Regions from separate parts of the Kitasatospora sp. NPDC127035 genome, predicted to be linked through region 2. Evidence: riboswitches for the same ligand, from Rfam matches in the RefSeq annotation. Region 2 holds a riboswitch; the other holds the start of a gene.
The links. A riboswitch is a leader RNA that binds a small molecule or an ion and turns the genes downstream of it on or off. The one in region 2 is predicted to bind glycine.
Positions count from the first base shown of each region.

Region 1: it holds a riboswitch for glycine, as region 2 does, so the genes downstream of both, gcvT (glycine cleavage system aminomethyltransferase GcvT) here and gcvP (aminomethyl-transferring glycine dehydrogenase) in region 2, are expected to answer to the same signal.

Region 1 covers NZ_JBHXDN010000029.1:40,809-51,736, forward strand. Annotated here, with positions in the region: gene ACFWIC_RS20825 (IclR family transcriptional regulator) at 1-201, shown strand, start outside; gene ACFWIC_RS20830 (trimeric intracellular cation channel family protein) at 137-796, opposite strand; gene ACFWIC_RS20835 (dipeptide ABC transporter ATP-binding protein) at 909-2,009, opposite strand; gene ACFWIC_RS20840 (ABC transporter ATP-binding protein) at 2,044-3,126, opposite strand; gene ACFWIC_RS20845 (ABC transporter permease) at 3,123-4,133, opposite strand; gene ACFWIC_RS20850 (ABC transporter substrate-binding protein) at 4,232-6,001, opposite strand; gene ACFWIC_RS20855 (ABC transporter permease) at 6,058-7,047, opposite strand; gene ACFWIC_RS20860 (enhanced serine sensitivity protein SseB C-terminal domain-containing protein) at 7,506-8,438, opposite strand; gene ACFWIC_RS20865 (enhanced serine sensitivity protein SseB) at 8,590-9,384, opposite strand; glycine riboswitch at 9,594-9,699, shown strand; gene gcvT (glycine cleavage system aminomethyltransferase GcvT) at 9,913-10,928, shown strand, end outside.
Region 2 covers NZ_JBHXDN010000086.1:8,470-19,397, reverse strand. Annotated here, with positions in the region: gene ACFWIC_RS36430 (DUF5999 family protein) at 333-524, shown strand; gene gcvP (aminomethyl-transferring glycine dehydrogenase) at 639-3,539, opposite strand; glycine riboswitch at 3,781-3,884, opposite strand; gene ACFWIC_RS36420 (DUF2382 domain-containing protein) at 4,106-5,434, shown strand; gene ACFWIC_RS36415 (MFS transporter) at 5,600-7,090, shown strand; gene ACFWIC_RS36410 (DNA polymerase IV) at 7,271-8,734, opposite strand; gene ACFWIC_RS36405 (vancomycin high temperature exclusion protein) at 8,806-9,540, opposite strand; gene ACFWIC_RS36400 (MerR family transcriptional regulator) at 9,631-10,290, opposite strand; gene ACFWIC_RS36395 (bifunctional nuclease family protein) at 10,528-10,928, opposite strand, start outside.

The sequences.
Region 1 (10,928 bases), on a different contig from region 2:
GGCAGCGACCGGCGGGCCGTGGCGGCCTGCGCGGTCTCGGCGCCGACCGACCGGGTGTCGCCCGCCGAGCTGGTGCGGCTGGTGCCGGAGCTGCTCTGCACGGTCGAGGCGATCTCGCTGGCGTACGGCGGTTCGCCTACTCCTCGCTGGTGCGAGAACCGTTGCGGTGCCAGGCCCGCGGTGCGCGCCAGCCGTACTTGAGGGCGAGCATCCGGAGCAGGAAGGCGGTCAGGGCGGCGGCGGTGCCGGTGAGGGCGGTCAGCCGGTCGAGGGCGATGAGCACGGCGACCAGCGCCGAGCCGACCAGGGCGGGCACGGCGTAGATCTCCCGGTCCCAGCGGAGCAGGGAGGGGATCTCCCCGGCGAGCAGGTCGCGCATGACGCCGCCGCCCGCCGCGGTCACCATGCCGAGCGCGACGGCCGCGACGGCTCCGAGCCCGTAGTCGTGCGCCTTGGCGGTCCCGGTGACGCAGAACAGGCCGAGGCCGAGCGCGTCGAGGGTCTGCACGGCGCGGTTGATCCGTTCGACCTCGGGGTGCAGGAAGAAGACGACCAGCCCGGCGGCCAGCGGGGTGACGAAGTAGCCGAGGTTGCTGAAGGCGGCGACCGGGGTGGCGCCGATCACGAGGTCGCGCATCACCCCGCCGCCCAGTGCGGTGACCTCGGCCAGCACACAGATGCCGAAGATGTCCATGTTCTTGCGGACGGCGAGCAGCCCTCCGGAGAGGGCGAAGACGAAGATGCCGACGAGGTCCAGCGACTGCTGCACGTCGGAGGGGAAGATCTGCGAGGTCACCGGACCACTATGGACCCGATGGTCCGGACCTCCGCGCACCGTCCGTCCGGAGCCCGGAGCTCCGGACGGACGGTGCGGGACGGCCTGCGCCGTTCGACGGGCGGCCCGGGCCTCACCCGGAGACGGGCACCGGTCCGCCCGACGGGGCGGTCCCGGGGGCGGCCGCGGCGGCGGACCCGGGAGCGTTCTCGGGGAAGTGGCAGGCCACCTGGTGCCCGGACTCCAGCGCGACGAGCGGCGGCTCCTGGCTGGCGCAGACGTCCTGGGCCTTCCAGCAGCGGGTGCGGAACCGGCAGCCGCTGGGCGGGTTGATCGGGGACGGCACGTCGCCCTTGAGCAGGATCCGCTCACGCCCGGCCCGCTGCTTGCGGCGCGGGTCGGGCACCGGCACCGCGGACATCAGGGCGTTGGTGTAGGGGTGCATCGGGCGGCTGTAGAGCGAGTCCCGGTCGGCGATCTCGACGATCTTGCCGAGGTACATGACCGCGACCCGGTCGGAGACGTGCCGGACCACCGAGAGGTCGTGCGCGATGATCAGGTAGGTCAGGCCGAGTTCCTGCTGGAGGTCGTCCAGCAGGTTGACCACCTGCGCCTGGATGGAGACGTCCAGGGCGGAGACCGGTTCGTCCGCGACGATCATCTTGGGCCGCAGGGCGAGCGCCCGGGCGATGCCGATGCGCTGGCGCTGGCCGCCGGAGAACTCGTGCGGGTAGCGGTTGTAGTGCTCGGGGCTGAGTCCGCAGAGCTCCAGCAGGTCCTGGACGGCCTGCTTCACCCCGCCGGCCGGCTCGGCCTTCTGCAGCCGGAACGGCGCGCTGACGATGGTGCCGACGGTGTGCCGGGGGTTCAGCGAGGAGTACGGGTCCTGGAAGATCATCTGGATGTCACGGCGGAGCGGCCGCATCGCGCCGACGCCCAGGTGGGTGATGTCGGTGCCCTCGAACTCGATCGTCCCGCCGGTGGGTTCGTCGAGCCGGGTGACCAGCCGGCCCATCGTGGACTTGCCGCAGCCGGACTCGCCGACGACGCCCAGGGTCTCACCGGCGTTGACCGTGAAGTCGATGCCGTCGACCGCGCGGACGGCGCCGGTCTGGCGCCGCAGCAGGCCGCCGTGGATCGGGAAGTGCCGGGTCAGGCCGGCCACCCGGAGCAGCGGCTCCCGGTCGGGGGCGGGTGCGGGAGAAGGGATGGCCGCCGCCTGAGTGTCCGTCATCGGTTCTCTCCAGAGAGGTGGTACGGGGCGGGGCTCACAGTCGGGGCGCGATCTCTTCGGTGAAGATGCGGTGCCGGTCGGCGGTCGCGAGGTGGCAGGCGGCGTGGTGTCCGGCCGCGGCCTCGGTGAGCACCGGGACCTCGCCGGCCGAGCGCCCGCCGGTCAGCTCGGCGTACGGGCAGCGCGGGTGGAAGGCGCAGCCGGACGGCACGTTGATGAGGCTGGGCGGGGTGCCCCTGACCGGGACGAGCCGGTCCTGGAGCTCCCGGTCGAGGCGCGGCATCGAGCCCAACAGGCCCCAGGTGTAGGGGTGTTCGGGCGCGTCGAAGAGGGTCTCGGCCGGGCCGCGTTCGACGCACTTGCCGCCGTACATGACGAGGATGTCGTCGGCGAGCTCGGCGACCACCCCGAGGTCGTGGGTGATGATGATGACGGCGGAGCCGAACTCCTCCTGGAGGTCGCGGATGAGGTCCAGGATCTGCGCCTGGACGGTGACGTCCAGGGCGGTGGTGGGCTCGTCGGCGATCAGCAGCGAGGGGTCGTTGACCAGGGCCATGGCGATCATCGCGCGCTGGCGCATGCCGCCGGAGAACTGGTGCGGGTAGTCGTCGACCCGGCGGTCGGGCTGCGGGATGCCGACCCGGTCGAGCATCTCGACCGCGCGGGCCCGCGCCTGCCTCTTGGTGGCCCGCGGGTGGTGCACCCGGTAGGCCTCGACGATCTGCTGCCCGACCGTGTAGTACGGGTGCATCGCGGTGAGCGGGTCCTGGAAGATCATCGCCATCTGGCGGCCGCGCAGCTGGCGGACCCGGTCCGGGCCGGCCGCGACCAGTTCCTCGCCGTCCAGCCAGATCTCGCCGCCGATCCGGGCCCGCTTGGAGCGGTGCAGGCCCATGATGCCGAGCGAGGTGACGGACTTGCCGGAGCCGGACTCGCCGACGATGCCGAGGGTCCGCCCCTTGCTGAGGTCGAAGCTGACCCCGTCGACCGAGCGGACCAGGCCGTCGTCGGTGTCGAAGTGGATCCGCAGGTCCCGGACGGAGAGGAAGGCGTCCCCCGTCGGGGCGGACCCGGTCGGGGCGGCCTCGGGTGCCGCGGTCTTCTGGAGCTCGGTCACGACAGCCTCACCCGGGGGTCGACAAGGGCGTACAGGAGGTCAACCACGAGGTTGCACAGGACGATGAAGAACGCGGCGAGCAGGGTGACGCCGAGGATCTTCGGCAGGTCGTTGTCCTTGATCGCGGAGACCGCGAAGAAGCCGACGCCCTGGAGCGAGAAGACCTGCTCGGTGATGAGCGCGCCACCGAGGAGCAGGCCGAGGTCCATGCCGAAGATGGTGACGACCGGGGTGAGCGCGGCCCGCAGGCCGTGCCGGACGACCACCTTCCGCTCGGCCAGGCCCTTGGCCCGGGCGGTGCGGATGTAGTCCTCGCTCATCGTCTCCAGCATGCCCGCGCGGGTGAGCCGGGCGTAGAGCGCGGAGTACAGGAAGGCGAGGGAGATCCACGGCAGGATCAGGTTGCGCGCCCACATCAGCGGGTCGTCGGTGAAGTTGGTGTACTGGAGGTTGTCCAGGATCGGCCACTCGTAGCTGAAGAGCGTGAGCAGCAGCGCACCGGTGAAGAAGACCGGCAGCGAGACGCCCGCCAGGGCGACGCCCATGGAGAGCCGGTCGAAGATCGACTTGGGCTTGAGCGCGGAGATCACGCCGGTGGTGACGCCGGAGACGAGCCAGATGACGGCGGCGCCGATGGCCAGGGAGATGGTGACCGGGATGCGCTTGGTGAGCTCCGGCCAGACCTCCAGGTGGTTCTTGAACGAGTAGCCGAAGCACGGCACGTGGCAGGTGGCGGGGTCAGGGCCGAAGTTGTACTCGGCACCGGCGACCAGCGCCTTCAGGAAGTTCCAGTACTGGGTGTACAGCGGCTGGTCGAAACCGAGGTTCTTCTTGACCGCCGCGATCGCCTCGGGGGACGGGTTCTTCCCGATGTACTGGGCGGCGAGCTGGTCGGTGGTCTCGCCGGCCAGACGCGGGAGCAGGAAGAAGATCGCGAAGGTGACCGCGCTGACCACCAGCAGCAGCACCGCGGCGGCCAGCGTCCTGCGGATGATGTAGGCAAACACAGTTGGGCGGCTCCGGCGGCCCGCCGCCGTCCGGGATCCTCCGGACGACGGCGGGCGCCGCTGCCTTCACCTGCCTTCAGGGATGCGGAGCCAGGCTCTTACTTGGTGGTGCCGATGTTCAGGTAGTCGTACTCACCCGAGAAGGCCGGCGTGGAGACGAGGTTGGTCGCGCTGTCCGGGCGGTACAGGAAGACCTTGAAGTAGGTCAGCGGGACGTAGACGGCCGCGTCCATGACCTTCTTGTCGATCTGGGCGTAGATCTTCTCGCGGGCCGCCTTGTCGGTGTTGACCGCGGCGTCGTCGATCAGCTTGTTGACCTCGGGGTCGTTCAGCTCGGCGAGGTTGCTGTTGCCGGAGGCCTTGATCGAGCGGCCGTCGACGATCTGCTGCAGGAAGCCGTAGCCGGTCGGCCAGTCGGAGCCCCACTGCATCATCATCAGGCCGACGTTCTTCTCCTTGTTGAACGCCGGGACACCGACGTGGTCGGAGAGGTACTTGCCCTGCGGGTACTGCTGGATCTCGGCGTTGATCCCGACCTTCTTCAGCGCGGCCTGGATCGAGGTCGCGGCGGCGATCTCCGGGCCGCGCTCGGTGCGCGCGGTGATGACGGTGTCGAAGCCGCCGGGCTTGCCGCAGGCCTTCAGGGCGTCCTTGGCCTTGGCCTCGTCGCCCTTGTTGTCCTTGGTCTGGTAGGTGTTGAAGTCCTCGTGACCCGGGATGTCCGGCGGCAGCACGGTGTTGGCGACCGCGCCGCGGATCGGGCCGCCGATCGCGGTCTGCACCGAGACCTTGTCGATGGCGTACTGGACGGCCTTGCGGCACTCGACGTTGTCGAACGGCGCGACCTTGGAGTTGATCGCGGTGTAGACCAGACGGCCGCCGTAGGCGTTGTCGGTGGAGGCCTTGAGCTTCGGGTCCTGGAGGATCTTCGCCTGGGTCTGCTGGTCGACGCCGGCGCCGACCAGGTCGACCTGGGCGTTCCCGGCGAGCAGGTCCTTGTCGATCGTGGACTGCTCGATGTTCATCTTGAGCACGATCTTGTCCGGCAGCTGCTTGCGGATCGGGTCGGTGCTCTTGTCCCAGTTGGTGTTCGGGACCAGGACCGCCTGCTTGCCGTCCTCGTAGCTCTCGAACTTGTAGGTGCCCGAGGAGATGACGTGCTTCACGTAGTTGGAGCCGGTGTCCTTGTCCTTCGGGACCGGCACCGTCTGCGGGGCGGAGACCAGGTAGTCGAAGTCCGCGAAGGCGTGCTTCAGGTGGAAGACGATGGTCTGGTCGTCCGGCGTCTCGATGGACTTGAGGTCGCCTTCCTTGTCCTTGTACGGACCCTGGTACGGCGTCTCGTTGTCGACCAGCATCTCCTTGAAGTACGTCGGGCCGTTGGAGTTGACCTCCGGCGCGTAGTTGGAGCGCAGCACCGCGTACTTGACGTCCTTGGACGTGATCGGCGTGCCGTCCTCGTACTTCAGGCCCGCGCGCAGCTTGTACGTCCAGGACAGGCCGTCCGCGCTGGCCTGGCCGAGCGACTCGGCCAGGTCCGGGACGAGCTTCTGGCCGTCCGGCTGGAAGGTGGTGAGCGGACGCCCGTACAGGCGGGAGAAGTTGTAGATGTACGCGTAGTACGTGTTGCCCGGGTCCAGCGAGTCCGGCGTGCCACGCATCTCGTACGTGACGGTGCCGCCCTTCTTGTCCGAGGCGTTGACGATGCCCTTGGTGGCCGCGTCGGCGCCGGAGGCACCGCCGGCCGCGGAGCTACCGGTGGCGGTGGACTTGGCGTCGTCGCTCTTGGAGCTCGACGAACAGCCGGTGACGACCAGGACCGCGGCGGCAGCTGCGGCGGTCAGTGCGACGGTACGGGACCTGCGCATGGGTGGGATCAACCCCTTGAGGAAGTGGTGGCCGAACGGAGGGTCCTGACGCTGGGTCAGTTGCTCTTGGGATCGAGGGCGTCACGGAGCCCGTCGCCGAGCAGGTTGAAGGCGAGCACCGTCAGGAAGATCGCCATACCGGGGACCACCATGTACTGGGGGTCCACCTGGTAGTACTGGATCGCGTCGTTGAGCATCCCGCCCCAGGAGGCCTGGGGTGCCTGGATGCCGACGCCGAGGAAGCTGAGGCCCGCCTCGAAGAGGATGTTGGTCGGGATCAGCAGGGTCGAGTAGACCAGGATCGGACCGACCAGGTTCGGCAGGAGCTCCTTGAACAGGATGAACGGACCCCGCGCGCCGAGGCTGCGGGCCGCGTAGACGAACTCGCGCTCGCGCAGCGAGAGGGTCTGGCCGCGCACGATCCGGCCCATGTAGGGCCAGTTGAAGAAGCCGATCACGAAGATCAGCACGGCGATGTGCAGCGGGAGGCCGTGCAGGCCGAACGCGCCGCCCTGGAGCGAGGCGGAGATCGCGATGGCGAAGAGCAGCAGCGGGAAGGCGAGGAAGACGTCCATCACCCGGCTGATCAGGGTGTCCACCCACCCGCCGTAGTAGCCGGCCATCACGCCGAGCACGGTGCCGATGGTGTTGGACAGGAGGGTCGCGCCGAAGGCGACCAGCAGGGAGACCCAGGAGCCCTCGATGACGCGGGAGAGCAGGTCACGGCCCTGCAGGGGGTCGACACCGAGCGGGTGGTCCCAGCTCATCCCGCCCCAGTCGCCCAGCGGCAGGCCGCCGAGGTTGGCGTCCAGCAGGTCCTGGTTGAGCGCGTCGGGGTCGAGGCCGAAGACCGATTCGATCGGCTTGGCCAGCACGGCGAGCAGGATCAGCAGGATCACGACGACGCCGCCTGCGACGGCGGCCTTGTCCCGCTTGAAGCGGGTCCAGGCGATCCGGCCGAGCGAGCGGCCCTCGATCTTGTTGGCCGGGCTCGCGGCGGCTGCTGCCTCCGGAGCGTTGCCGGCGGTCTTGACGGGTGCGGTCATGGTCAGTTCGGTCCCCTCGCCGACGGTGGCCGGCCCACGGGTGCCGGACGCCGGGATCGGCGGTACGGCTGGTGCGGACGTGCGGGCATGCGGAGTGCGGTGTTCCCAGCGGTACGGCGTGCTCAGTACTGCTGCCACGCGGCATGGGCATCACGTGGATATTGCGGTCCGTCAGCGCGTTCGCCTTTGTGAGGCGCCAACCACGCGCGGCGGCTGTTGCAGAACTCTCTGCCATCCGAACTGGCTTGCGCCAGCCCTGACAACCGACAGATGCCCAACTGTGATCTGCGCCCATGCACCTCCCTGATCCCCGGTATATCCCTCTTCACACAGCTGTAACAGCCATGTCAAGATGATGGCCACCGACTTCGGGAAGTTCGTCCGGAAAACGTCGGAACCGGCCTGACTTGTCGTCAGACCGGTTCCGGAAAAGGAACGTTGCTATTGCGTTTGTCGGCTCAGCGCCCGGGGTAGCCGGGCCACGGCTGCTGGGGCGGCTGCTGCTGCCCCGGCCAGCCCGGCGCGGGCGGGTGCGTGCCGTAGCCGTAGCCGGGCCCCTGCTGCGAGGCGTAGGGCGGCGGCGGCACCGGCGGGTACGGCCCCTGCGGGCGGCCCGTCCCGGCCGCCTCCCGGTCGTAGAACGGGCGCGCGTTGGCCCGCATCCAGAGCGCCACCGGGTCGAACTCGTCCGCCATCGCCACCGTCGAGACGGCCAGGCCCTCCGGCGCGACCGCGATCGCCCGCTGCATCAGCGCCCGCACGGCCTCCACCGTGGGCGGCGAACTCTCGTACAGCTCAAGGCCGATGGCCAGGTACGGCTCGCCCACCGTCGGGCGCACCCAGGCCCGGCGCAGCGCCCGCACCGCCCGCACCTCGACCGCCTGGCGCTCCAGCAGCGCGAAGAACTGCTGCGCCGGCACCTGCGGCTCGCTCAGCTTCAACGGACCGGCCGGCAGCCGGTTCAGCCCCGCCGCGACCCGGCGCAGGTCCGCCCAGGGCACCCCGACACCGCCACCCGGCGCGTGCGGGTTCAGCCAGAGCCCCCAGCGGGTCCGGAACAGCGAGGCGGCGATCTCCCGGCCGGAGATCACCTCGTGCGCCCGGGCCCAGCCGGACGCCGTCAACTGCTCGGGCGAGGTCACGGCCGGCGCGTAGCCGTGGCCGCTGATCTCCATGTTCCCGTACTGGGCGTCCGCGCTGCCCGGCGTACCGTGCCAGAGGAGCATCCAGACCTGCCCCTCGGCCAGCGCGTGCAGCAGCGTCTCGTACGCCTCGTAGCGCTCCGGCGCCACCTCGCGCAGGGCGCGCTCCAGCGCGCCCTGATCCGGACGTCCGGTGGGTGCCTGGCCCCAGGGCCCCGGTGCACCGCCCGCTACCGCTCCCGCACTCATGCGCCCACCTCGCTGCGCCTCTTCGTTCCTCGTCTGCCACCGGCGGCCCCGCGGCCGCCAGGACGCACCCTATGGGGCGCCGCCGACCACCGCCACGCCGACGTGCCAGGGTGCGCACCGCTCCCCCGCCCGACCGCGGCCGGGGGCCGGATCAACCCCGTACGTAGAAAGGGGCGACCCGGTTCAGCATCCAGTCGACCACCGGGTCGTCCGCGAGGTCGAGCAGTACGAGGTGGACGCCGCCGGGCAGCGGCGCGGTTCCCAGCGCGCGCCCCAGCGCCTCGTTGACCGCCCCCGGGTCGGCCGGGGCCGACGGATCGAGCTGGACGCCCACGAACATCACGGTGGGCTCGCCCTCCACACTGGCCAGTGCCCGCCGTGCGGTCAACACCCCCGGCAGGGCGAACAGCTCGTTCCGGCAGGCGGCCAGGAACGGCTCCGGGTCCTCGCCCGGCACCGGCTCGCGCAGCGCCACCCGGCCGCCGGACGGCGCGTCCCCGGCCTCCCAGCGGTCCTCGCGCGGCCCGCGGCGCAGTTCGGCCACGCCCTCCGGCGGCACCGGGATGCCCACCGCCGCCTCCGGGTTGACCGCGACCCCCACGCCCAGCGGCAGGCCCCGGGCGAACTCCCACATCGGCGCGACCGCGAAGGCCATCCCCGGCGCCTGCTGGACGAACACCTCCTGCGAGGAGAACACCGGCACGTACGGGTCGCCGGCCAGCTCGACGACCGGGAGGTCCAGCGACTGCCCCTGCGGGTCGCCGCCGGCCGGCAGCGGGATCCACACCTGGCTGCGGGCCAGCACCTCGATCACCCGGGGGGTCGCCCCCGGATCACCGAGCGCGGCGGTGAGCACCTGCTCCAGCTCGTTGGCCGGCCATCCGCCGCCCGGCGGCACCGGCTCCTGGCCGCCCCACCCCTGCTGCTGCTCCACCGGGTTCCCCATGCGCCGCTGTACCGCCCTCCGCTCGCCGACGCCCGCAGCCTAGCGGGCACCGCCCCGGCCCTGCTCCGGAGCGCCCCGGCGCCGGGCTCCCCGGTGGCCGGATCCCCCGGCCCGGCCCCTCCCCCTCTCCCCTCATCCGGGCGGACGTGCCATGATGTCCGCGTCTCGGGTGTATTCCCACCGAGGCCCCTAACTCCATACCGGCCGCTCGAACCCGCGCGGGAGAGTCCGGAGTGCCCCGTCTGGTGGCACAGCCGGCGCCGAAGGAGCAAGTCCTCCCCGGAATCTCTCAGGCACCCCTACCGCACGGGTTAGGCACATCTGGAAAGCGGCGCACGGCCCTGCCGTACGCCCACCCACGGTGCAAGCCGCCATGCTGTTCCCGTAGGACAGCGCGCGGTGAAGCTCTCAGGTTCGACGACAGATGGGGAGGCCCAGCCGCCGCATGCCCGCGCGCAGGGTCGGTCCCGAGCAGGGCCGGCTCCGGCGCGTGCACCCCTGAGTGCCCCGACCGAGGAGTTCCTGGCCATGTCCCTCCGCCTGACCGCGCTCGACGCGCTGCACCGCGCCCTCGGCGCGACCATGACCGACTTCGCCGGCTGGGACATGCCGCTGCGCTACGGGAGCGAGCGCGAGGAGCACCTCGCCGTCCGCACCAGGGCCGGCCTCTTCGACCTCTCCCACATGGGCGAGATCACCGTCACCGGCCCGCAGGCCGGCGAGATGCTGGACCACGCGCTGGTCGGCTTCGTCTCCGCGCTCGGCGTGCTGCGCGCCCGCTACACCATGATCTGTGCCGAGGACGGCGGCATCCTGGACGACCTGATCGTCTACCGCCTGCGCGAGGACGCGTTCCTGGTCGTCGCCAACGCCTCCAACGCCCAGCTGGTGCTGGACGAGCTGATCGCCCGCGCCAAGGGCTTCGACGCCGTCGTCACCGACGACCGCGACACCTACGCGCTGATCGCCGTGCAGGGCCCGGAGGCCACCGGCATCCTGGCCGACACCACCGACGCCGACCTGCCCGGCCTGAAGTACTACGCGATCCTCCCGGCCCAGGTGGCCGGCCGCGACGTGCTGCTCGCCCGCACCGGCTACACCGGTGAGGACGGCTTCGAGATCTTCTGCCACCCGGGCGACGCCGAGCAGATCTGGCAGTCGCTGACCGCGGCCGGCGCCGACCGCGGCCTGGTCCCGTGCGGTCTCTCCTGCCGCGACACGCTGCGCCTGGAGGCCGGCATGCCGCTGTACGGCCACGAGCTGTCCACCGAGCTGACCCCGTTCGACGCCGGCCTGGGCCGGGTCGTCCGCTTCGACAAGACCACCAACGAGGGCGCGTTCATCGGCCGCAAGGCGCTGGAGAAGGCCGCCGCCGCGGCCGAGGCCAACCCGCCGCGGGTGCTGGTCGGCCTGGTCTCCGAGGGCAAGCGCGTCCCGCGCGCCGAGTACAGCGTGGTCTCCGCCGACGGCGAGCCGATCGGCCGGATCACCTCCGGCGCCCCCTCCCCCACCCTGGGCAAGCCGATCGCGATCGCCTACGTGGA
Region 2 (10,928 bases):
GCCACCGCCCGGCGAACACCCGGGTGGGCCATGCGGCATGGCCCGTCCGGGCCCGTCACCGGATGGCCCACCCGGCACCGGCCACGGTCCGCCGCCACCTGAACGGGTGATCTCTACCCGTTGGTTGTGGCGCATGTCACGAAATCGCTGCGCGCGCGTCCCCGGATGCCGACACTGGGAACCAGCGTGGAGGGACCTCCTATCCTACCCACTTGAGTGCCGGTCCACACCTGGCCCGACACCGGACAGAATCCGACCACCGCGGCAGCGCCCGACGGCAGACCGGCGGCACCGTGTCTCGGGGAGGATCGCAGAGCGAAGCGAGGGTACGCATGTGCCAGCACCGTCCTGAGTGCCCGTCGGCCGAGTCCGAGGACCGCGAGGCCGCCGTCCCGGTGGCGTGCCACCCGGAGCAGGGCTGGAGCCTGCTCTGCAACGGCGTCCTGCTGTTCGAGGACACCGGCGAACTGCTGCCCGACGGCCGGGTGATCGCCCCGCGCCGCCGGACCGCCCACGCACTCTGACCCGCCCGGCACCGGTCCGGACCACCACGGAACACAGGGCAGGGCCCCGGCGGAACGTTCCGCCGGGGCCCTGCCCTGTCCACGTGTCCGCGGGCCGGCCGTACCGGTCCTGCGTCAGACGCCGTACTCGTCCAGCGGCGGGCAGGAGCAGACCAGGTTGCGGTCGCCGTACGCGCCGTCGATCCGGCTGACCGGCGGCCAGTACTTGTCCGCCGGGTTCACGCCCGCCGGGAAGACCGCCTCCTGCCGCGAGTAGCCGTGCGTCCACTCGCCCACCAGCGTGGCGGCGGTGTGCGGGGCGTTGCGCAGCGGGTTGTCCTCCGCGGCCCACTCGCCCGAACCGACCTTCTCGACCTCGGCGCGGATCTCGATCATCGCGTCGCAGAAGCGGTCGATCTCGTGCAGGTCCTCGGACTCGGTCGGCTCGATCATCAGCGTGCCGGCCACCGGGAAGGACATGGTCGGCGCGTGGAAGCCGTAGTCGATCAGGCGCTTGGCGATGTCGTCCACCGTCACGCCGGTCTCCTTGGTGAGCGGGCGCAGGTCGATGATGCACTCGTGCGCCACCAGACCGCCGGGGCCGGTGTAGAGCACCGGGAAGTGCGGGGCCAGCCGCTTGGCGATGTAGTTGGCGTTCAGCACCGCGACCTGGGTGGCGCGCTTGAGGCCCTCGCCGCCCATCAGCCGGACGTACGCCCAGGAGATCGGCAGGATCGCCGCCGAGCCCCACGGCGCCGCCGAGATCGGGCCGACACCGGTGGCCGGGCCGGCCTCCTCCTGGAGCGGGTGGTTCGGCAGGTACGGCGCGAGGTGCGCGCGGACCGCCACCGGGCCGACGCCCGGGCCGCCGCCGCCGTGCGGGATGCAGAAGGTCTTGTGCAGGTTCAGGTGCGAGACGTCCGCGCCGAACTTGCCCGGCTTGGCCAGGCCGACCAGGGCGTTCAGGTTGGCCCCGTCGACGTACACCTGGCCACCGGCGTCGTGCACGGCCGCGCAGATGTCGGTGATCTCGGTCTCGTACACGCCGTGGGTCGACGGGTAGGTGACCATCAGCACGGCGAGGCTGTCACGGTGCTGCTCGATCTTGGCCTTGAGGTCGGCCACGTCCACGTCGCCGTCGACCAGGGTCTTGACGACGACCACCCGCATGCCGGCCATCACCGCGGAGGCGGCGTTGGTGCCGTGCGCGGAGGACGGGATCAGGCAGACGTCACGCTGGGTGTCGCCGTTGGCGTGGTGGTAGGCGCGGACGGCCAGCAGGCCGGCCAGCTCGCCCTGGGAGCCGGCGTTCGGCTGGATGGAGACGGCGTCGTAGCCGGTCACCTCGACCAGCTGCTGCTCCAGCTGGCGGATCAGGGTGAGGAAGCCCGCGGCCTGGTCGACCGGCGCGAACGGGTGCAGCTGGCCGAACTCCGGCCAGGTCACCGGCTCCATCTCGGTGGTCGCGTTGAGCTTCATGGTGCAGGAGCCCAGCGGGATCATGCCCCGGTCCAGCGCGTAGTCACGGTCCGACAGGCGGCGCAGGTAGCGCAGCATGGCGGTCTCCGAGCGGTGGCTGTGGAAGACCGGGTGGGTCAGGTACTCGTCCTCGCGCAGCAGGGCGGCGGGCAGCGCGTCGGCGCCCTCCGCCACCTCGACGCCCTCGACGCCGAACGCGGCCCAGACCGCCGCCAGGTGCTCGCGGGTGGTGGTCTCGTCGGTGGAGGCCGAGATCCGGTCCTCGCCGTCCTGGTAGACGTTGACGCCGTTCGCGCGGGCGGCGGCGGCGATCTCCGCGGCACGGCCGGGGACGACGGCGGTGACGGTGTCGAAGAACTCGCCGTGCAGCAGCTCGACGCCGCCTGCCGTCAGGCCCTCGGCCAGCGCGGCGGCGTAGCGGTGGGTGCGGCGGGCGATGTCGGCCAGACCGTCCGGACCGTGGTAGACCGCGTACATCGAGGCCATGACGGCGAGCAGCACCTGGGCGGTGCAGATGTTGCTGGTGGCCTTCTCGCGGCGGATGTGCTGCTCACGGGTCTGCAGCGCCAGGCGGTAGGCGCGGTTGCCGTCGACGTCGACGGAGACGCCGACCAGGCGGCCGGGCAGCGAGCGGGCGTACTCGGCACGCACCGAGAGGTAGCCGGCGTGCGGGCCGCCGAAGCCCATCGGCACGCCGAACCGCTGCGAGGTGCCGCAGGCGATGTCGGCGCCGAGCGCGCCCGGGGACTTGAGCAGGGTGAGCGCCAGCAGGTCGGCGGCGACGGCGACGATCGCGCCGAGGCCGTGGGCCTGCTCGATCAGGGGGGTGAGGTCGCGGACGACACCGGTGGCGCCGGGGTACTGGAGCAGCACGCCGAAGACGCCGCGCTCCGCGATCTCGGCCGGGATGCCCTCGGACAGGTCGGCGACGACGACCTCGACGCCGGTCGGCACGGCACGGGTGTTGATGACCGCGGTGGTCTGCGGAAGCGTCTCGGCGTCGACCAGGAAGACACCGCCCTTGACCTTGGTGACGCGGCGGGCGAGCGCCATCGCCTCGGCGGCCGCGGTGCCCTCGTCCAGCAGGGAGGAACCGGAGGTGGGCAGGCCGGTCAGGTCGGAGACGATGGTCTGGAAGTTGAGCAGCGCCTCCAGCCGGCCCTGCGAGATCTCCGGCTGGTACGGGGTGTAGGCGGTGTACCAGGCCGGGTTCTCCAGCACGTTGCGCAGGATCACCGGCGGCGTGAAGGTGCCGTAGTAGCCCAGGCCGATCATCGGCTGGAGCACCTGGTTGCGGTCGGCCAGTTCGCGCAGCTCGGCGAGGACCTGCGCCTCGCTGCGGCCTGCGGGCAGGTCGAGCGCGGTGATGGAGCGGATCGCCTCTGGGACGGCGGCCGTGGCCAGCTCGTCCAGCGAGCCGTACCCGACCTGGGCCAGCATCTTCTCCTGCGCTGCGGCGTCGGGGCCGATGTGGCGGTTCTCGAAGGGGCTGGCCTGTTCGAGCTCGGTGAGGGTCGCGGGGGTGGTGGGGCGTCCCGAGTTCGGCTGGGCGTTCATGGTGGTCGAGGCCTCCTGGTCACGGACCGGCGGGGGTGCGCACGCCGGACGGCTTCGCCGCTGCGGAGAACAGCGGAGCGGCCTGGGCGGACGAACCCGACAGGCCTCCCCCTCTGTCATCGGGACCTGAGAGCTTCACCCGCGCGGGGGCACGGTGGGCGCCCCGCCGGCTTGCACCGTCGGTGAGGGTGGGGTCCGACGGCTCCCTCGCCGACGGTCCTGCCCTGCTTTCCAGAGTGACCTAGCCCACACGGTACGGATGCCTGAGAGATTCCGGGGAGGAGTTGCTCCTTCGGCGCCCCGACCAGCGGTTTCGACTGTCGGGGACTCTCCCGAGCGGGCTCGGCGGTCGCGCCCAGGGTACCAGCGGGAGGCCGCCCGATCACGGGTGCGTCAGGTCACTCGGCCCGTTGGGCCGTGACCCGGACGGACGACGGCCCGGCCCGTCCGGCCCCGTCCCGGTCGCGGACGTCCGGTTCATGGCTTTTGGTGTGAAGTGGCGGACAGGACGGGCGGGCCGGCCGCCGTCCTGCGGGAGCCGCAGGACGAGCGCACTGGAGGAAAGAGTGCAGACCGATATCGACCCCCGGGACCTCATCGGCCACAAGGCGGTCGACCGCAACGGAGACAAGATCGGCACCGTCGACGAGGTGTACCTGGACGACGCGACCGGCCGGCCCGAGTGGGCCGCCGTCCGGACCGGCATCTTCGGCCGGGACGCCTTCGTCCCCCTGACCACGAGCGAGTTCTCCGGCGACGAGCTGCGGGTGCCGTACGACAAGTCGCTGGTGAAGGAGTCGCCGGACTTCGGCGTGGGCCAGCACCTGTCCCCGGCGCAGGAGCTCCAGCTCTACCGCTACTACGGACTGGACACGACGCTGGACGGGCAGCCGTCGGCGGGCGACGGCCCCGGCTCGGGTTCCGAGCCGGCCGACCTCGACTTCGGCACGACGGCGTCGAACGGCACCCCTGCGGACACGCCCTCGTCGAACGGCACCCCCGGCACCACCGCCTCGAACGGCACGCCCCTCGCGGGCGTCGCCGGAACGGCGGGCGCCGCAGCCGCGGCCGCAGCGGCCGCGCGGAGCCGGCCGGCCACGCCGTCCGCCGCCGCCCCGGCCAAGTCGCTCACCTTCCACACGGCCGCCGCCGCGGCCACCACCACTCCGGCAGCCGGTTCCGGCAAGCCGGCCGACCCCGTCACGGAGGCCAACGTGCGGACCCTCGCCACCCCCACGCCCGCCGCGGCGCCGCCGGCTTCCACCGCGGCGACCGCCCCGGCCGCCGAGCCGCGCCCGCAGTCCGCGCAGCCCGCCCCGGCCAACGGCACCCCGCCGGCGGCCTCGCAGCCCTCGCCCTCGCAGGCCACGCCGTCCGCCACCGGCACCTCGCGCTCCGCCGACGGTGCGGTCGCGTCCACGCCCGGCGGCCCGGTGGAGATCACCTGCCGCGAGGAGCGGCTGGACGTCACGACCGAGTGGCACGTCGTGGGCACGGCAAAGCTGCGCAAGTACGTGACCAGCGAGCCGGTCGAGCGCCGGGTCCCGGTGGTCCGCGAACGGGTCCGGGTCGAGCGGATGCCGGTCGGCGAGGCCGAGCGGGCCGCGCTCAGCGAGAAGGACATCGCCGAGGCGGTGGAGGAGGTCACCCTGCGCGAGGAGCGCCCGGTGGTCCGCAAGTACCTCGCGCCGATCGAGCGGGTCCGTCTGGTGGTGGAGCGGTACACCGCCGAGGAGGTGATCCGCGACGAGCTGCGGCGCGAGCACGTCGAGGTCCACGACACCACCGGGACGGCCTCGAACCCCCCGGTCTCCGCCTCCGCCGCGTCGCCCGGGCCCGTCTCCCCCGCCCCCGACGAGCCGGCCCGCCCACTCCCGCTCAGGCCCCTGGTCTGACACCCGAGCCCGCTGGGCCCCGGCCGATCCGGCCGGGGCCCTGCGGCGTTCCACGGCGCAAACCCTTCGACTTTGCCAAGGCTTAACCCATGGATATTTGACACTCTGAAGTATCTCCCTGCATGGTTACTTCAGTTCATTCACTATGTACGGGAGGAAGCAACCGTGAGTGAGGCACCACAGCCCACCGTCGCGGCCGAGAAGCAGAGCAGCGCCCGGGTCCTGCCGGCCCTCATCCTGGCGATGCTGTCGTTCAGCGTGGTGCAGACCGCGGTCGTCCCGATCCTGCCCTCGCTCGCCAAGGAACTGAACGTCTCCGGTTCCAGCATCACCTGGCTGATGACGGCCAACCTGCTCTCCGCCGCCGTGCTCACCCCCCTCCTCGGCCGCTTCGGCGACCTGCGCGGCCGCAAGCCGATGCTGCTGATCTCGCTGGCCGGTCTGGCCGCGGGCTCCGCGCTCGCCGTCACCACCCACTCCTTCACCTGGCTGGTCCTCGCCCGCGTCCTTCAGGGCGCCGGCGGTGGCGTGCTCCCGCTGGCGATCAGCATCGTCCGCGACGAGCTCCCCAAGCAGAAGGTGACCGGCGGCGTCGCCGCCATCAGCGCCTCGATGGGTGTCGGCAGCGGCCTCGGCCTGGTCGCCACCGGTCTGCTCCTGGAGCACTGGAGCTACAAGTCCATCTTCTGGATGGGCCTCTTCTTCGGCCTGCTCGCGATCGCCCTGGTCGCCGTCCGGGTGCCCACCGACCCGGTCACGGACAAGGAGGGCGGCGCCGACCCGCTCGGTGCGATCACCCTGGCCGGCTGGCTCTCCGCCCTGCTGGTCGCGGTCAGCCAGGGCAACACCTGGGGCTGGACCTCGACCCGGACGCTCGGCCTGTTCGCCGTCGCCGCCGTGGTCGCCCTGATCTGGGGAGTCATCGAGGTCAAGGTCAAGCACCCGCTGGTCGACATGACGATGATGTCCCGCCCGGCCGTCGCCTTCACCAACCTGGCCGGCCTGCTGATCGGCTTCGGCATGTACGGCTCGTTCATGGTGATCAGCAACTTCGCCCAGACCCCGGAGAAGCTCGCCCACTACGGCTTCACCGCCACCGTGCTGCACGCCGGTGTGATGCTGCTGCCGTCCGCCCTCGGCTCGATGGTCGCCGCCCCGCTCGGCGCCGTGCTGATCGCCCGCCGCGGGCCGCGCCTGCCGCTGGTCCTCGGCGGTGTCCTCGGCGCCGTCGCGATGGCCTACCTGGCCGTCCGGCACAGCCACGAGGCGGACATCTACCTCTCCTCGGCGATCTTCGGCCTCGGTATCGGCCTCGCGTTCTCGGCGATGCCGGCCTACATCAACGGCGCCGTCCCGGTCGAGCAGAGCGGCATCGCCAACGGCATGAACGCCGTGCTGCGCACCGTCGGCGGCGCGATCGGCACCGCCGTCATGGCCGCCATCCTCACCGGCGACACCATGAAGCTGCCGATCCCGGTCACGCTGCCCACCCTGGACGCCTACCAGCACGCGTTCTGGACCGCCGCGGTGGTCTGCGTGATCGCCGGCGCCGTCCCGTTCCTGATCCGCACCGTCAAGCCCACCACCACCGTGGTGCACGGCAACGAGGTCGCGGACCTGACCTCCGGCCCCCGGCCGGTGAAGACCGACGCCTGACGAGGCGTCCGACCCCGCGCTCAGGGACAGGGCGCGGGGACCGGGACCCGGACGGTCGCCGAGGGCATCGCGACCGTCCGTGGCCCGGAACCGCATGTGGCCCCACCCGGCCCCCGTGCCGGGTGGGGCCGCTTCATGTCCCGGCCCGGCAGCGCCGTCCCCGTCCCCCGGCCCCGCCCCTCAGCCCTCGGTCCCCGCCCGTCCGGACGCACCACCACCGTCCGCACCAATCCCCTGGCCTCCGCTCCCCGGACCACCGCGCTCCGGCCCCGGCTCGCTCCCGCCCAGCGGCAGCGGCGGGGCCGGCTCCAGCGCCGGATCCTCCACCCCGAAGGTCCGCACCCGCCCCGGCCCGCTCCACGGCGTCTCGAACCGCACCGTCACCCGCCCCACCCCGCTGCCCTGCACCCACCCCGGCCCGAACTCGGCGTGGTGCACGTCCTGCCCGGGCAGCCAGCGCCGCACGGCCGGCGCCTCCTCCGCGCGGTCGGCCTCCGCCTCCTCGTCCGCACCGGCCTCGTGCCCGGCAGCCTCCGCCTCCTCCCGGACGGCCTGCGCGAACAGGTCCTCCTGCGTGTAGTCGGCCAGTTGCGACACTCCGACGCCCAGCAACCGCACCCCACCCGTGATGTCCACCTGCGAGGCCAGCCGGCGCGCCGTCTCGGTGATCACCGTCTCGTCGTCCGTCGGCCCGCGCAGCGTCTCGGAGCGGGTCAGCGTCGAGAAGTCGAACCGCCGCACCTTCAACACCACCGTCCGCCCCGACCGCCCGGCACCCCGCAGCCGCCGCACGCACCGCGCCGCCAGTGCCCCCACCTCGCGCAGTATCCGCTCCCGATCGGCCAGGTCCACCTCGTAGGTGTCCTCCACCGAGACCGACTTGGCGTCCTGGTCGGCCACCACCGGCCGGTCGTCGAGCCCCGTCGACATCTGGTACACGCCGGCCCCGTGGGCCTTCCCCAGCAGCTGGACCAGCTCGTTCTCCCCCGCTTCGGCGAGATCGGCCACCGTGTTCAGCCCCGACCGGCGCAGCACCTGCTCGGTGGCCGGACCGATCCCCGGCAGTGCGCGGACCGGCATCGGCCCGAGCACCGCGCGCTCCTGGCCCGGCTCGATCATCACCAGCCCGTCCGGTTTGGCCTGCTCGGAGGCGATCTTGGCCATCAGCTTGGACCCGGCCGCGCCCACCGAGGCCGTCAGCCCGGTCCGCCGCCGGATGTCCGCGCGGAGGTCCTCCGCCAGCGCCAGCACCAGCCGCTCGCCCGTCCGGTGCTCCGCCTCCGCCAGCAGCGGACCGTAGGGACCCGCCTCCAGGTCGACGAAGGCCTCGTCCAGGCTGAGCGGCTGCACCAGCGGGGACAGCTCCCGCAGCAGCCCCATCACCAGCTCGCTCACCGGCCGGTAGGCCTCGAAGCGACCGGCCAGGAAGGCCGCGTTCGGACAGAGCCGACGGGCCTGCGCCATCGGCATCGCCGAGTGCACCCCGAACTTCCGCGCCTCGTAGGACGCCGTGGACACCACCCCCCGCCCGCCGAGCCCGCCGACGACCACGGGCTTCCCGCGCAGGCTCGGCTTGGCCGCCTGCTCCACCGCCGCGAAGAAGGCGTCCATGTCGAGGTGGATGATGCTCGGCAGTGACCGCACCCGCCGATCATGCCGCACGGGTCCGACAGCACGGTCGAACCCGGCCGTCTCCCCCCCCCCGGTGGCGGGCCCTACCCGCGCACCGGACCGGCCCCCGCGTCAGCCAGCGCCTTCGGCAGGCCCGGCTCGCGGGGCCCGAGGAAGAGCGGGTCCGGCCGCAGCCAGGCGTTCAGCGCCGCCTTCCCCGCCCCCGGGATCTCCCGCAGCCCGCCGTACAGCCAGGTGAGGTCCCGCGCCTCCGGCACGCCCACCGCGTACGACTCGATGCCGGCCGCCCGGCAGAGTGCCAGCGCCCGCCGCACGTGGAAGTCCTGACTGACCAGCACCGCCCGCTCCACCCCGAAGATCCGGTGCGCGCGCGTGCAGGAGTCCCAGGTGTCGAACCCCGCGTAGTCCCCGACCACCCGGACGTCCGGCACCCCGTGCTCGATCAGGTACCGCCGCATCGCCTCGGTCTCGTCGTAGCTCGCCCGGCCGTTGTCCCCGGTCACCAAGATCGCCTGGACCTTCCGCCGTTCGAACAGCTCGACCGCCGCGTCCAGCCGGTGCGCCAGGTAGGGCGAGGGCCTGCCGTCGAACAGCCCGGCGCCGAACACCACCGCCACCGGCGCCTGCGGCGCCGTCGCCACGGTGCCCACCCGCTCCCCCGCCGAGAACCAGAGCCAGGCGCTCGGCGCCAGCGCCAGCGAGCAGCAGACCGTCACCAGCTGGAACAACCGGCGCTGCGCCCGCCTGCGCCGCAACCGGACGCCGAGCCGCACCGCCCTCCGCACCACCAGGCCGGGGATTCCGGAACCGAAGCGCACGTGCCCTCCCTCTGTCGGTTCACCGGCCACGACGAAACCGCGGGCCCGGACGGTTCCCCGTCCGGGCCCGCGGCCTCGTCAGATGCCTGTTCAGACAGCCCTGTTGCGGCGCTGCGCCAGCTCGTCCGCCGGGTCGTGTCCGGCCACCGTCTCCCCGGTGTCGGTCCGCTCCGCGTGCAGCCGCCCGAGGGTGCGTTCCAGCTCCTGCCAGACCGCGCCGACGGCGATCCCGAAGACCCCCTGGCCGCTCTTCAGCAGGTCCACGACCTGCTGCGGGGTGGTGCACTCGTACACCGTCGCGCCGTCGCACATCAACGTCAGTCCGGTCAGGTCACAGACCTCGACGGACTGCAGGTGGGCGACCGCGACCCGGATGTTCTGCAACGAGACGCCCGCGTCGAGCAGCCGCTTGACGATCTTCAACAGCAGGATGTCGCGGAAGCTGTAGAGCCGTTGGCCGGTCGCCGGGAAGGTCGACCGGACGCTCGGGGCCAGCAGGCCCGTGCGGGCCCAGTAGTCCAGCTGGCGGTAGGTGATCCCGGCCGCGGCGCAGGCCGTCGGACCGCGGTAACCGATCAGTTCGGACGTGGGCCCGAGTCGCTCCAGGGCCGGCTGGCCGGGCTGGACCGCCGGGAACCGGCCCACCCGGGGCAGTTCCGGCCGGGGCAGCTCGGTCACGTTGCGGGCGGTGCGCGGCATGTGCACGGTGCACAGGCCTCCCACGGCCAATTCCTCGCCGGTGCCGGTCATGCCTACCTCCGTCCACTCGTGCTGCGGGCAACCCAGACCACGGGCATCGGACACCCGGGCAGCCCCTCCTGACGGTAGGCAGTCCCCTATGGCCCGTCAACGATCGCCACGCCGTGGCGGGCAGACCACATCACTCAGGAGAGTGGTTTTTCGTGCCCCTAGTGTGGGTAGGTGGACGCGGTTTGGCAAAACGGCCGGACACACACGGCCCGCCAGCCCACTGACCGGCCGCACGCCCTACTGCGGGCCGCTGCCGCCGAAGTCCTCGGGCGACACCTGGTCGAGGAACTCGCGGAACTTCTCGACCTCGTCCTCCTGCTCGTCCGGGATCGCGATGCCCGCCTCGGCGAGCACCTCCTCGCTCCCGTAGATCGGCGTCCCGGTCCGCAGCGCCAGCGCTATCGCGTCGGACGGGCGGGCGCTGACCTCGACGCCGCCGGTGAAGACGAGCTCGGCGTAGAAGACGCCCTCGCGCAGGTCGGTGATCCGGACCTCGGTGAGCTGCTGGCCCAGAGCCTCCAGCACGTCCTTGAAGAGGTCGTGCGTCAGCGGGCGCACCGGCGTCATGCCCTGCTGGGCGAAGGCGATCGCGGTCGCCTCGCCGGGGCCGATCCAGATGGGCAGGTACCGATCGCCCC